Thiorhodovibrio winogradskyi: one gene and its partner. The protein of the gene in region 1 binds, or shares a complex with, the protein of each later gene. Links are inferred from orthologs where the notes say so. Each region holds a gene or a part of one and is shown in the gene's direction. Other genes may lie near its edges. The genes, in order: mnmE and mnmG.

The links.
Region 2: the proteins of mnmE (region 1) and mnmG are in contact, whole or in part, in a solved structure (PDB 9HIP), measured with the Escherichia coli proteins. The link is inferred for Thiorhodovibrio winogradskyi from one-to-one orthologs.

Annotation. Positions count from the first base shown.
Region 1 is NZ_CP121472.1:5,471,902-5,478,146, reverse strand. The notes cover bases 1,862-4,857. They hold mnmE (tRNA uridine-5-carboxymethylaminomethyl(34) synthesis GTPase MnmE), read left to right. Parts: upstream 1,862-2,658; coding sequence 2,659-4,056; downstream 4,057-4,857. Other genes in these bases: Thiowin_RS25080 (hypothetical protein), read right to left, coding at 4,809-4,857; mobA (molybdenum cofactor guanylyltransferase MobA), read right to left, coding at 4,104-4,748; yidC (membrane protein insertase YidC), read left to right, coding at 1,862-2,577. In the rest of the region: rpmH (50S ribosomal protein L34), read left to right, coding at 72-209; rnpA (ribonuclease P protein component), read left to right, coding at 256-657; membrane protein insertion efficiency factor YidD, read left to right, coding at 669-893; more of yidC, read left to right, coding at 886-1,861; more of Thiowin_RS25080, read right to left, coding at 4,858-6,245. UniProt on the Escherichia coli protein: Exhibits a very high intrinsic GTPase hydrolysis rate. Involved in the addition of a carboxymethylaminomethyl (cmnm) group at the wobble position (U34) of certain tRNAs, forming tRNA-cmnm(5)s(2)U34.
Region 2 is NZ_CP121472.1:4,186,098-4,194,597, forward strand. What follows is about bases 539-3,444. They hold mnmG (tRNA uridine-5-carboxymethylaminomethyl(34) synthesis enzyme MnmG), read left to right. Parts: upstream 539-947; coding sequence 948-2,942; downstream 2,943-3,444. Other genes in these bases: rsmG (16S rRNA (guanine(527)-N(7))-methyltransferase RsmG), read left to right, coding at 2,942-3,444. Outside these bases: Thiowin_RS19105 (helix-turn-helix domain-containing protein), read right to left, coding at 1-168; more of rsmG, read left to right, coding at 3,445-3,613; Thiowin_RS19120 (ParA family protein), read left to right, coding at 3,627-4,415; Thiowin_RS19125 (ParB/RepB/Spo0J family partition protein), read left to right, coding at 4,433-5,368; Thiowin_RS19130 (EAL domain-containing protein), read right to left, coding at 5,447-8,500. UniProt on the Escherichia coli protein: NAD-binding protein involved in the addition of a carboxymethylaminomethyl (cmnm) group at the wobble position (U34) of certain tRNAs, forming tRNA-cmnm(5)s(2)U34.

The DNA of each region.
Region 1 (6,245 bases):
GAGTTTGACAGTTAGATTAGTCAGGAGTCGCCTGAACATCCTTATGTTATTCAAGCCCGGAGTTTTCTATCATGAAACAGACCTTTAAACCTAGTCGCCTCAAGCGAGCTCGCACACATGGTTTTCGAGCGCGCAGAGCAACCAGAAATGGCCGCAAGGTTTTGCAGTCGCGACGTGCCAAAGGCCGGCTGCATTTGATTCCACGTTAACCTTCCACTTGTTTATCGGTTTGTCAGCGCTTTCCATGACAGGGTAATGCACACTGGGTCACAAACTGGGACCAAATGTTTTACCAGGCACCAACGTTTGCTTAAATCCGAAGAGTTGCAACGCGTATTTGCTACTGGCAGGCGCTCTGCAGACTCTTGTTTCACAGTTCTTGCAGCTGTTCGGGACGACGTTGATTCTCAAGAAGAACAACAACATCGGCTAGGACTTGCAATCTCAAAAAAAGCCGCTCCCCGAGCCGTTGATAGAAATCGGATTAAGCGTATTGTTCGCGAGTCATTTCGGCTGATTAATATCAGATGGAGAAACCGAAGCATCGATTTCATCGTGATGACCACACGATCGGCGACTCAGAAAGACAATCCGATCCTATTCGATTCTTTGCACCGTCATTGGCAAAAACTCTGGTCCGACAGCCATCAACACTAATTGTCACTACAATGCGTGGATTGATTCGCGCTTATCAACTGTGTTTAAGCCCAATGCTCGGCCCACACTGCCGCTTCCACCCAAGTTGTTCGGAGTACGCACGCACCTCACTTGAGTTGCATGGCCCGATCCTTGGGCTCGGCCTCGCTATTCGTCGAATTCTCAGGTGCCAGCCTTGGGGTTCCAGCGGCTTCGATCCAGTTCCTAGTAAAAAAACTCAAGGATCCAATGGATAATATCCGATTAATATTGATTCTAGCATTCGCCGGGATCCTATTCATGATCTATTCCGCTTGGGTTGATGATTATGGTGCATTGACACCATCTCCTGAGCAGTTTAACGCTATGAATCAATTTGAGACTGCCGAAGAAACGGGTGAGAAGCCTAGCTTACCCGATGATGCACCAGCAGTTGCTCCGACGCCTGAACAAGGTGATCCATGGTCTAAGGATTCACCTATATCTCAATTGGAGCCAGTTCGGGTGGAAACCGACGTACTAAAGGCAGAAATATCGCCCCAAGGTGGAACGATAGAAAATCTTTGGTTACTCAATTACTCGGTGACCGCTGAAAAGCCAGAAGTTAAATTTCAGCTTCTGAAGGCTGAAGCGCCAAATATGTTCATTGTTCAATCGGGTCTTCTAGGTCAACCGCAATCAGAGTTCCCAACGCACGAAACTCATTTTACTCCTGAAGCTAAACATTACCAACTAGAGACAGGGCAAGATGAGTTGATTGTAACCTTGCGTTGGCGGGGAGACAGCGGAATAGAAGTGGTAAAAACTTATAGTTTCACCCGTGGCGAATATTTAATCGAGGTTTCGCAGGAAATTTACAATCCCACTGATACAGTGTTGAATCTTCGAGGTTATCAACAGCTTCAACGCACTGAATTAAATGATCCACATAAAACAAAATTTGTAGCAACTTATACTGGCGGGGTTTATTACGGTCCGGAAATTAAATACAAAAAAGAAGATTTCAAGGAGATGGTCAAACATCCGCTTGACACCAAGATCACTGGTGGCTGGATAGCTATGATCCAACATTATTTTCTAGGCGCTTGGATTCCCCCGGCAGACATGCCTCAGACCTTCTATACAAAAGTTATCGCAAAGGACAGTCCTGAACCACGCTATATTATTGGACAGTATTCAAGTGCAATTGCTGTCGCGCCAGGTGATCGTTATATCTTTCAGGACAAACTCTTTGTTGGGCCGAAATTGCCTGATCAACTCTCACGTGTTGCCCCTGGTCTACAACTCGCTGTCGATTATGGTTGGTTGACAATCCTGGCTGAGCCCATTCATTGGCTGTTGTCATGGATCTATAAACTGGTCGGCAACTGGGGTTGGTCCATTATATTGTTGACAATCCTAATTAAAGCAGCTTTTTACAAGCTCTCTGAAACAAGTTATAAATCTATGGCTCACATGCGCAAACTGACTCCACGCATGAAGGCTTTGAAAGATCGCTATGGCGATGACAAGGAACGTCTAAACCAGGCGATGATGGAGCTTTATAAAAAGGAAAAGATCAATCCGCTTGGCGGTTGTTTGCCAATCCTGATCCAGATTCCTGTCTTCATTGCGCTTTATTGGGTGTTACTGGAGAGTGTGGAATTACGTCATGCACCCTTTATCTTTTGGCTCGACAATCTGACTTCGCCGGATCCTTACTACATTCTGCCACTTATCATGGGTGTGTCCATGTTTGTGCAGCAGAAACTTAACCCGCCACCACCGGATCCGATGCAGGAAAAGATCATGCTATCTTTACCTGTTGTTTTTACGGTTTTCTTTGCCTTTTTCCCCTCCGGTTTAGTGCTTTATTGGACGGTCAACAACCTTCTTTCAATTGCTCAGCAGTGGTATATCACCCGCAGTATTGAGAAGCAGGAGCATCGGAAGGCGAGCTAGACCCGGTGTGAGCAGTTTGAGGGAGCTCAGATGAATATATTAGTGGCTAGTTAGGGAAAACCTAACAAGGTTGGCACTGATGTGTTTCGTGATAAAGCGTTTCCTGTGATGCAATCGGCGACAAAAGCCCAGTTTGACACCATTGCAGCGGTCGCAACCGCTCCAGGTCGTGGTGGTATAGGTGTGATCCGAATTTCTGGGTCAATAGTAAAGTTGATAGGTAAATCAATTCTTCAGCGTTCATTGCCACCACGCCAGGCGATCCTTGGGAATTTTCTGGATGATAGCGGGGAGACAATCGATCAAGGAATTGGCCTTTTTTTCCCGTCACCCGCCTCGTACACCGGCGAAGACGTTCTAGAACTTCAGGCCCACGGTAGCCCGGTCGTACTTGATTTGCTCCTCAAACGGGTAATCAGTTTAGGAGCGCGGCTTGCCTGTCCCGGAGAGTTTACTGAGCGTGCATTTCATAACGGCAAACTTGATTTAACTCAGGCAGAAGCTGTCGCTGATTTGATTGCAAGTAACAATCAAATGCAGGCGAAGTTAGCGAGACGAACCTTGCAGGGTGCGTTTGCGTCTTCGGTTTCTGACTTACAGGCATTGTTAACCCGTCAACGAGTTTTAATTGAGGCTGGGCTTGACTTTTCCGATGAAGACCTTGAGCCAACAGATATTGAGGCAGTCGACAAGGGCATTGTGTCGATTATTCAAAGAATTGATCAGTTATCTCACGTCGCTTCCCAAGGTGAACGCGTTCGTGACGGAATGACGGTTGTCATTGTGGGTCCACCAAACTCTGGGAAGTCAAGCCTGTTGAATCAAATCTCCGGTCAGCAGTCAGCGATCGTAACACCTATAGCTGGTACGACCCGTGATTTAGTTCGTGCGGATATTCAACTGGATGGGATGCCGCTTCATGTGATCGATACCGCAGGCATCAGAAACAGCTGCGATTTTATTGAGCAAGAAGGAATACGACGTGCCCTAGAAGAAACTCAGATAGCTGATTTGGTGCTTTGGGTCTATGACGGAATGCTTGGTCGACCAGAGGCAGTTGATTTGCAAAGGATTCTCGCTACCACAGCAATCACATTAGTACGAAATAAAATTGATTTGCTCGCTGAACAGCCAAATGTTCAAGAGGTTAGACATTCTGGAGCTCTAATGCACGAGCTTTCGATCTCGGCAAAGACTGGACTTGGGCTCGGACAACTGAAAGAGCACATTAAAAAATGTTCGGGGTACGAGATGATGGTCGAGGGTGCCTTCATGGCTCGACGTCGTCATCTTGTTTGTTTAGAACAGACACGAAACTATTTGGTGGCCGCGAAGAAGAGCCTCTCTGTCGGGGAGCCAGCTGAAATTCTTGCCGAGGATTTACGTGAAGCGCAAATGGCCTTAAGTCGAATTACCGGTGATGTTAGTTCGGACGATTTGTTGGGAGAGATTTTTTCTAGTTTCTGTATTGGCAAATAGTTGCGGAGCAGACGCAAGCTTGGGATATTGGGTAAAACCGCGGTTGTTCAAAGTAACAATTCTTTACTACTTGGAAAACACATGGGCGCACCTGGCTTGCTCTGATTGATGCTATTAGCCTGTTTAAAATCCTCAGTCGTGTTGAGATTGATAAAAGCAAGCCTGTTGTCAGAAAAATCAGCGACTGCAGTGCTATGACGGTTTAGCCAGGCTCCAAGCCGGCGCTCGCCTGATGCTAAATAGGCCTGTAGATCTTCTAACAGAGATCGCGACAGCATCGCGTAGGTAAAGTGAGTTTGATGGCCATCGGAGGCGACTGCTGCAGGTACCTTTTCTGTCTCAATGGTATTGGCCAGTCTTATAGCTAAATTAAAGGGCACATATGGACCATCACAGGGTACCATTAGGATCCAGGGAGTTCTCGAGCATTCAAGGCCACGGGATAGCCCGGCAAGAGGGCCTGCGTGATCTGGGATGTCATCGAACAACAGGGGCCAACCAAATCGGTGATACTCTGGGACACATCGATTTGCACTGATCAGCACTGTGCCAACCTGAGGCTTAAGGCGTTCAATAACCCAGTGCACCAAAGGCTGGCCCTGGTAGTCCATTAAGCCCTTGTCGCGACCATGGATACGTTGACCACGGCCTCCGGCAAGAATTAGGCCCGTAATGTCAGAACGCTTTATCAATGGCGAACCAGAGTCTTAGATGCAGAGAAATCTTTGTATTCTGTGGTGGGAGAATTACCTCTAGGGGACGTGCGTCACAGGCATCATCTCAGTGTCACAGTTTCCGCCTACGCGAGTCGTTTTCGAAACCGCTGCTTCTTTGCAAGTTTCCCCGCGTTCTTTAATACGGCAGGTTATCGCGAGAGGCTTGCCAGCACTTAACCAACTCGGAATTGTCCGATAGCGATTGATCTTGGTAAATTGGCAGGTGGGTGAAACCCCATAAGGCGTGCAGCGGTGACCGGATTTCAGACTGACTTTTCGGGCATCGACGATGAAACCGGGATAGTTGTCGATAACCCGTAACTTGTCACCCTCGGGCGTGTGATCAAAGCGGAATTCTTTGAATAGGTAGCCCTTACTGACAGCTTGTCCTACTTCGATCCGGGTATTCGCAATGAGCGCAAATTGACCATTGTTCTCGGCGACTGCTCCGCTCATATATTCAATGCGGTCCTTTTGCGGAAAACATTTCTGCATCGCAGGCGGATGGTAATAATGGCGCATTTCCTTTAGGTCGGATAGGGTGTTATCAGGAAAGACTTGCGACAGATCTTGATCGCTACCGAAAAGAATGCGCTCGGCATCGCCGACGCTTTGCTGATGCATTAGTTGGATTCGGCGGTAGTCTTCGTGCGTCGCCAGGTCAGAGCGTAAATAGCAAGCGGTGAGCCCGGAAATCTGAGTCAAATAAGCATCCCAGATGTTGTATTGCGAAGGCTCCGAGGCCGCGCCCTGGAAGTCACCGGGGAAGCGACAACCTCGCCCTTTGAGGCACTGCCCAAGCGCGCGATTGCGAATAGACAGGACCACGACGTTTCTCTCACAGGCGCCATAGGCGCTACAGCCACGGTCGAGATGTCCTTCGTATATGGCTGTGCGCATGCTGTAGTCGAGATGTTTGGCTCGCGCGAGTTGTTGCGCGTCTCCCGCCTTGCTCTCGCGTGAAATAAAGTCATCCCAGGCGCGTGCGAGGCGCTCGCGTCGGCCGAGCAGTCCAATTCCGACTCCCGCACACTCGTCGGAATTATGAAATTTCCGCACCCATAAATCCAGCTCCGACATCCGTGCCTGCTTGTCGAGTTGCAGTTTTGCCGAGGTGGTGCGTGGCGGGTCAAAATAAGGCGCTTTGGTTAAGGCGTACAGGTGGCGGATGTTCAGAACATGACGGACATCCGGTGGACAGTGGTGGTTGGCTACTTTAAGTGAGTTTTGACGTGATATGGCTTGCTTGAACTTTTCCGTGGCTTCAGGGCCAGCTTTGGCGGAATTAACAATGATTTCAAAACCAACATAGGGAGTTCCCTTGGCATCCGTGAGGGCTTGACCATTGCGGACCACTAAACAAGGAACGACCGAGGTTCCCTGGGACAGGTAACCGGCAACGGCGCCAGGTCCGGAGGGACCGATCTGATAGTAGGGTACCCGTATTGGACCATTGAATTGATAGAGCGTCAT
Region 2 (8,500 bases), 1.3 Mb from region 1 along the record:
CGCCTGCTCAATGCCCATGCGACGGATACCCTGCTCATAGTTGCTGATACGGGACTTCGACAGCTCGTTGCCTGTTCGCTCCGCCAGCTGCGCCAGGCTTAGACCCTGCGCCTGCCGGGCCTCTCTGAGCCGTTGTCCAATCGCGTTATTCAACTCTTTCGTATTCATGATAAATCGCTATCTGAAAGCAAAAATCCATATTTGGAGGCGAAATCCAAGACCGAAGCGCAGGCTACAACGCCAGCGCGAGGCGAGCATCAATGGCGCGGCGCACGCCCGATATTGGATTCGCAACATACGCGAGTACTATGCCTGCCAGCGCTATCAGTGGCAAGGCAATCTGAACCTATTATGAACGCCATCGGGGAACTTGGCATGGCAGGGTCAAGAGTTTCTGGGGTGTTGCGCGCCCTCGGGAAAAAGTTGTCTGACTGGCCGATTTCTCTGTCAAAGTTGCTCTAGCGAAATCTGCTTGTTGGTCCAAACTATTCCCCAAAGAAGCCCCCCAAAAAACCCAATAACCCCATCCGTTATAGCCGCAGTGAGCCGTTGCGCAGAGTGATCTGCCTCAGGCCAACAGCCGCTCAAGGTCAAATGCTTTCAGCGTCTCTAACGCCCCGTCGATGACCTTCTCTCGCCCCGCGAACACCGATCATCTGCCAGAACTTGATGCCAAAACTTGATGCCAAAACTTGATGCCAAAACTTGATATAGGAGTAGACCGGCTTGAAGATCGACTGAAACAGGGGCGAGGACCGCTGCACCGTTCGGACTGACCACGGACCAGAAAACAGATGTGTCTTGGCCCGGAAATACCCTGCAATGCCTTTGTTTCTAGGAGGTGTTATGGATCATTTCGGCTCCTCAGGCGCGCTGCCTCACATTCGGCTAGACTGCAGCGATTCGCCCGTGATGGCACAAACCTGGCATGCAGGAACAGAACATCCATGCAGGCAACACTAGACTATGAAGTCATCGTCATCGGTGGCGGCCACGCCGGCACCGAGGCCGCACTGGCCTCGGCTCGTCTTGGCGCACACACTCTGCTGCTGACGCACAATATCGAAACACTGGGACAGATGAGCTGCAACCCGGCCATCGGCGGCATCGGCAAGGGGCATCTGGTCAAAGAGATCGACGCCTTGGGTGGACTGATGGCGCGCGCGGCCGATGTTGCCGGGATTCAGTTTCGGATTCTCAACAGCCGCAAGGGCCCGGCGGTGCGCGCCACCCGCGCCCAGGCTGATCGCATGCTCTACAAAGCCGTCGTGCGCCGCGCGCTGGAGCACCAGCCGGGGCTGGATCTGTTTCAGCAGGCGGCGGACGATCTTCTTCTCGATGGTGATGGGGCCGGCGCGCGCGTCACCGGCGTGCGCACCCAGATGGGCTTGGAGTTTCACGCCCGCACTGTGGTACTCACCGCCGGCACCTTTCTCGGGGGACGCATTCACATCGGGCTAAGCAACTACCGGGGCGGGCGCGCCGGGGATCCGCCCGCACTCGCTCTGGCCGAGCGCCTGCGCGCTTTACCACTGCGGGTGGAGCGGCTCAAGACCGGCACCCCACCGCGCATCGCCGCGCGCAGCATTGACTTCAGCCAGCTTGCCGAGCAACCCGGTGACATCCCTGTACCGGTGTTTTCCTATCTTGGCACGGCGGCGGACCATCCGCGCCAGCTCAGTTGCCACATTGCCCGCACTACAGAGCGCACGCATGAGATCATTCGCGCAGGCATCTCCCGCTCGCCTCTGTTCAGCGGCGTGATCGAAGGCATAGGACCACGCTATTGCCCGTCGATCGAGGATAAAATTTTTCGTTTTGCCGATAAGGCCTCGCATCAGATTTTTGTCGAGCCAGAGGGACTCGACACCGATGAGATCTACCCTAACGGCATTTCCACCAGCCTGCCCTACGATGTGCAGGAAGCGCTGGTGCGCTCCATTCCGGGTTTCGAGCGCGCGCACATCACCCGCCCCGGCTATGCCATTGAGTACGACTTTTTCGACCCGCGCGACCTGCTGCCCTCGCTTGAGACCAAGCCCATTCGCGGGCTGTTCTTCGCCGGGCAGATCAATGGCACCACGGGTTACGAGGAAGCCGCCGCCCAGGGCCTGCTGGCCGGACTGAACGCCGCGCGCCAGGCGCGCGGGCTCGAACCCTGGTACCCGCGTCGCGATCAGGCCTATTTGGGTGTGATGATCGATGACTTGATCACCCGCGGCACCACCGAGCCCTATCGCATGTTCACCAGCCGCGCCGAGTATCGGCTGCAGCTGCGCGAGGACAATGCCGATCTGCGCCTGACCGAGATCGGCCGCGAACTGGGGCTGGTGGACGAGGCGCGCTGGAAAGCCTTCGCCACCAAGCGCGAGGCCATCGCCCGCGAACAGCAGCGTCTGCACGAGACCTGGGTGCGACCCGGCAGCGCGGCGGCCGAGGCGCTGGCGGAGTATCTCGGCGAGCCGCCGAAACGCGAGCTGCGCGCGCTTGAGTTGCTCGCCCGGCCCCAAATCGACCATGCCCGCCTGATGGCGATTCCCGGCATTGGTCCTGATATTAGCCCAGGCGCGGTGGACCCAGCGGTCAGCGAGCAGCTCGAGATCCAAGCCAAGTATGCAGGCTATCTGGAGCGCCAGCGCGCCGAGGTCGAGCGCCAGTTGGCCCAAGAACATTCGCCACTACCGCTCGATTTCGACTTCGACCGGGTGCGCGGACTCTCCGCCGAGGTGCTGGAAAAATTCAAGCAAACACGCCCAACCACCCTGGGCCAGGCGGCGCGTATTCCGGGTGTGACGCCAGCGGCCGTATCTTTATTGCTGATTCACTTAAAGCGTATCCAGTCGATCAGTCAAGCCGCTGACCAGGCGAGCAACCCAAGGGATCAATCAGGGCACCAACAACTAGCCGACCCTGCCCCGCCCAGCGCGTACCAGAGTGCCTGATGCTTGCCTCCCTGCGCCAACCGTTGAGCGATCGCCTGCATCAGGGCTGCGCGCGTCTTGGCGCTCCCGTCGCCAACCTCAGCGAAGCCCAACGCAACGCCCTGCTGGACTACGTTGATCTGCTCGCGCACTGGAACAGCCGCTTCAACCTCACCGCCGTGCGCGATCCGCTGGACATGATTGGCCACCACCTGCTCGACAGCCTGGCCGCCGTCGATGCCTTTGTTGCCTCACCGGTGCTCGATCTGGGCACGGGCGCCGGCCTGCCCGGCATTCCGCTGGCCATCGCGCGCCCGGAGCTGCAATTTGTCCTGCTCGACAGCATCGGCAAAAAAACCCGTTTTGTGCGACAGGCCGCCGCCAGTCTGGAGCTTGCCAACGTCACAGTGATACAAGCGCGCTTTGAGTCATATCAGCCGGCGGAAAAATTCGCTACCATAACGGCTCGTGCGCTCGCGCCGCTTGCAGCCCTGTGGAGCGGCAGCGCCCATTTGCGCCAGCCGGGCGCGGCACTGCTTGCCTACAAAGGCCGCCGGCCGGATGATGAAATCGCCACGCTCAGGCCCCCGGCGGGTGCCACCGGTGAGGGCCCAAGCGTCACGCGGGTAAGCGTCACCCGACTTGAGGTTCCCTTCGTGCCTGGCGAGCGCCATTTGATCCGCATCGACTGAAGCCCTTGAACCTATGGCCAGAATCATCGCGATCGCTAACCAAAAAGGCGGCGTGGGTAAAACCACCACGGCCGTGAATCTGGCCGCCTCGCTGGCGTCGCTCAAAAGCCGCGTGCTGCTGATCGACATGGACCCGCAAGGCAATGCCACCATGGGCTGTGGAGTGGATAAAAACAGCCTGGAACTCACCGGCTGCGATCTGCTGCTGAGTGACGCCGACTTCAACGCCTGTCGCGTCCGGGTGGAAGAACCGGCGCCCGGCTTCGACCTCCTGCCATCGAATGGCGACATGACCGCGGCTGAAGTCGGCCTGATGAACACTGAAGAGCGCGAACGCAGCCTGGCCGCGGTGATTAGCACTGTGGCTGGTGACTACGACCAGATTCTGATTGATTGCCCGCCCTCGCTGAACATGCTCACTCTGAACGCCCTGGTAGCCGCCCATGGCGTGCTAATTCCGATACAATGCGAGTATTATGCCCTGGAGGGGCTATCAGCCCTGCTCGACACCATTCGCCAGATTCAGGACAGCCGCAATCCCGGCCTGGCCATCGAGGGCATTTTGCGCACCATGCATGATCCGCGCAACAACCTGGCCAATCAGGTCTCCACCCAGTTGATTGAGCATTTCAGCGCGCAGGTCTACACCACCATCATCCCGCGCAACGTGCGTCTGGCCGAGGCCCCCAGCCATGGCCTGCCGGTGCTGCTGTACGATTCCAGTTCGCGCGGTTCCATTGCTTACCAAGCCCTGGCCGGCGAGATGCTTGGCCGCGCCCAGCGTGCGCCGGCCGCGGCCTGAGCATAGAACAACCAAGAATGAGCACAAAAAGAAAAGGTCTTGGCCGCGGCTTGGACGCCTTGCTTGGCGGCAGCGCCGCGAGCGACAGCCAAAGCAACAACCAAAGCAACAACCAAAGCAACACTGGCGCCTCCGACCCGACGCACGACTCCCCAACCACCGCGCGCGCGGATGAAGTCATCACTGAACTCGGCGTCGAGCGTATCCGCCGTGGCCGCTATCAACCGCGACGCGAGTTCAATTCTGACAGCCTGAGCGAGCTAGCCGACTCCATTGCCTCACAGGGTGTGTTACAGCCCATAGTGGTGCGCAGCCTCGAGGACGGCGATTATGAGATCATCGCCGGTGAGCGCCGATGGCGCGCGGCGCAACAAGCCGGGCTGGCCAAGATTCCGGTGGTGGTGCGTGAGGTTGACGAGAAAACCGCCCTGGCCATCGCCCTGATTGAAAACATCCAGCGCGATGACCTCCACCCGCTTGAGGAAGCCAGCGCCCTTCACCGCCTGGCCGAGGAATTCAACCTCACACACCAGCAGGTAGCCGAGGCCGTGGGCAAATCCCGCACCACCATTACTAACCTGCTGCGTCTGCTTGAGCTGGAAGCCGATACCAAGACCTATCTGGATCAGCGCCAACTGGAAATGGGCCACGCCCGCGCCCTGCTCGGCCTGAAAGGCCGCAACCAGAGCGACGCCGCGCGCGAGGTGGTCAATCGCGGTCTATCCGTGCGCGAAACCGAAAAACTGGTCCGCCGCTGGCAAAACGAGGAAAACGACGACGCCCAGAAAGAAAAACCCCAGCTAGACCCCAACATCCGCAGTTTGCAAGACGACCTCGCCAACCGCCTTGGCGCCCGCGTTGCAATCAAACACGGTGGCAGCGGCGCTGGCAAGCTAGTCATCGCCTACAATAACCTCGACGAACTCGACGGCATTCTGGCGCATATCCAGTAAGCGAGGTATCGCCACCCCCAGGTTAGCGACAACGCGGCACAACCACAGCCAAGAGCCCCTGACGCGGCCAACACCTAATCAATTGGTACGACTCAGCGCCTCGAACAAGGCGTAGCAAAAACGCGCGTCCTGACTGGCCTCCAGCAGCGAGAGGGTACGCTTCTGCCAGTCCATGAAATCAATGTCCGCGGCAAGGGCGAAGTCCATGTTCCAAAACCCCATCGACCAGTCGTTGAACAGCCGGCGGTGTGCATAGCCGCGAATGATCACGCTGGGTTTCTGGTGGCGCGGATCGCTGGCAATGCGCTCCATCAGCGTATCGACGATGTCACGCTGCCCCTCGAGCAGTTGCATGAAGTAACCCGCCTGGTAGATTAAAAACCCGGTCACACCAATCTCGCGATTGTTGCGGCGCGAAACCTCAAGCAAGGCATTCAGCTGCGCCTCGCTCATCTCATCACGCGCGCGGCTGACATAGACCACATAGTAAAGCTTCGCCTCGGCCGCCTCCGCGCCGCGCTCATGGGTCAGCGCCTCGCACAGCGCCTGCTCCGGCATCGGCCGGTAGAGATGAAACCCCTGCACCCACTGGCATCGCAGAGCTTGCAATTCAAAGAGTTGGGCGTCGTTTTCTACCCCTTCGGCGATCAACCCTTTGTTCAGCGCCTTTCCCATCTTAATGATGGCGCTCACAATCAGGCGCGCATCGGCATGTTTGTCAATGCCATCGATGAACTCGCGGTCGATTTTGATCATGGACACCGGCAACCGCAGCAGTTGCAGCAGGGACGAATAGCCAGTGCCAAAATCATCGACAGCCACCCGCAGACCAAGATCGGCCAGCGCGCGCAGGACGCGCAGATTCTTCTCCACATCCGCGAACAGCGAGGTCTCGGTCAGCTCCAGCACCAGGCCGTTCGGATCGGCCCCGGTCTGCTCGATGATGGCCGCAAAGTCGCGCACGATACGCTCATCATTTAATTGCACCGTCGAGAGATTGACCGACAGATAAGGCGACTGACCGTCATTACGCTGGTGCAGTCGGGCCTGGGTCGCGCAGGCCTGCTCGAACACCCAGCGCCCAATGGGCAAAATGGCGCCGGATTGCTCGGCGATGGGAATGAAAACCGCCGGCGAGACGGGGCCATCCGGCGACTGCCAGCGCAGCAGCGCCTCGGCCCCCTGAATGCGACCGCTCTGGGTGGCCAGGATGGGCTGAAACACCAAGTGCAGTTCCTCGCGCTCAATAGCCTGGCGGAGCCCGTTGACGATATCCAGCCGCTTGCGCGCCTGCGCGGTCAGGTCGGTGGAGAAGCGGCGCCAGGAATCGCGTCCCTGCTCCTTGCTCACGTACATGGCGGCATCGGCATCGCGCAGCATCTGCTCAACCGTGCTCGACCCGCCCTGGCCCAGGGTCAGCCCGATACTCGCGGTGCAGACCAACTCGCGCCCTTCCAGGGCAATGGGCAGGCGCAAGGCGTCATTGATGCGCTCGGCCAGATGCTCAATGCTTTCGATGCGCTCGACCTGCTCGCACAGCACCACGAATTCGTCACCGCCCAGCCGCCCGACCGTGTCACCCGCGCGGACATGTTCGAGCAGAATATTGGCAACTCTGATCAGCAGGCGATCACCGGCATCATGGCCATAGGTATCGTTGATCAGCTTGAAATGATCGAGGTCGATGAACAGCAGCGCGATGCACTGCCGGCTACGCTCCGAGCGCTCCAGCGCATGCTCTAGCCGCTCGCGAATCAGCGCCCGATTGGGCAGCCGGGTGAGCGGATCATGGGTCGCGCGCCAGGTCAGTTCCTGCTCGGCTTGGCGTTTGACGGTAATGTCGCGCAAGGTCGCGACCAAAACCGTTCGTTCGGCATCGCGGAACTTGCTGATGGCCGCCTCGGCGGGAAAGGGCGTCCCGTCCTTGCGGTAACCTGATATTTCGCCTTGATGCCCCATGGGCATTTCCAGGGCGGCGCTTTGCTCGAACTCGCGCAGCGCCGCCGCATGATGTTGGCGCTGATGGGGCGGCAGCAGCAGATGGACGCTCAGGCCGATGAACTCCTCGGGCTGATAGCCGAACATGCGGCAAGCGCCCAGGTTGGCCTGCAGGATGACACCCTCGACATCGGTCGCGATCACGGCGACATCGGCAAGATCAAGAATGCGCCGAAACAGGCCGTCGATGGTGCCGGTGCTGCCGGCGGCTGGTAATTCTTGCAGTTTGAGCGGTGCTTGCGTTTCGCTGTGCAGCCCTCTGCGCGGCTCCACTCGATAGCGCGCCGGAATCTCCGGGGCGATGCGCCCGAAGCGTTCGATGATCTCGAAAGTGCCATTGAGTCGGCAGCGAGCAAGATAGCTGTTGACCTCGGCATGATGGCTGTGTGGGTCCATGCGCACCAGACCCTGACAGGACTCCACCGCGCCCTGCTCCAGAGCCGCCACCACGGCCTCTGGTTCGGTGGTACCCGCCTGCTCGACGGCCTGGGCATAGGCGCGCACGCAGCAATAGGTTCCCTCGCCAAAATTGGTCAGCACGCCACGACCGCCGGGCCACAGATCATCGACCTGCGAATGAGCGCGCAATCGTTGCAGATAGCGCTGATTGACTTTGGTATTGACCTCCATGAAATAGGTGTTACTCGAGTAGAGGCCAACACGCACTTGTGGCTCGAGGAAACGCACCATGGCTTCATCATAATGCCCCATCACCACCGCCATCTTGCGCTTCAGCCCGCGCTTGGCGAAGCGATTGAGCAACTCAATCTGATCCCTGCCGGCGAAATAGGGCACGAACACATCCGCGCCGGAGCAGGCCACATCCTCGAGCAGGGCTTCCAGCGGCTCCGCCGGTGAACCAAGCGGCAAATAGACCTCGCCAACCACTTCCCCGCCCAACGCGCGCAGGGAACGCTTGGCCGCGTCGATTGAACCGCGCGGCCACTCATAGTTGTTGCCGGCAAAAAACATCTTGGAGCCGAAACGCTCGGCCATGTAGGGGATCATGCGCGCGATCTGCTGATTGGGTAGCGCGGCATAGTGGAAGAAATAGCGGTTGGAAATGCTGCCTTCGTAGAAGGAAAAATTCAGATAGGGCAACCGCCTCGGGGCGGCCACCCGATCTGCCACCGC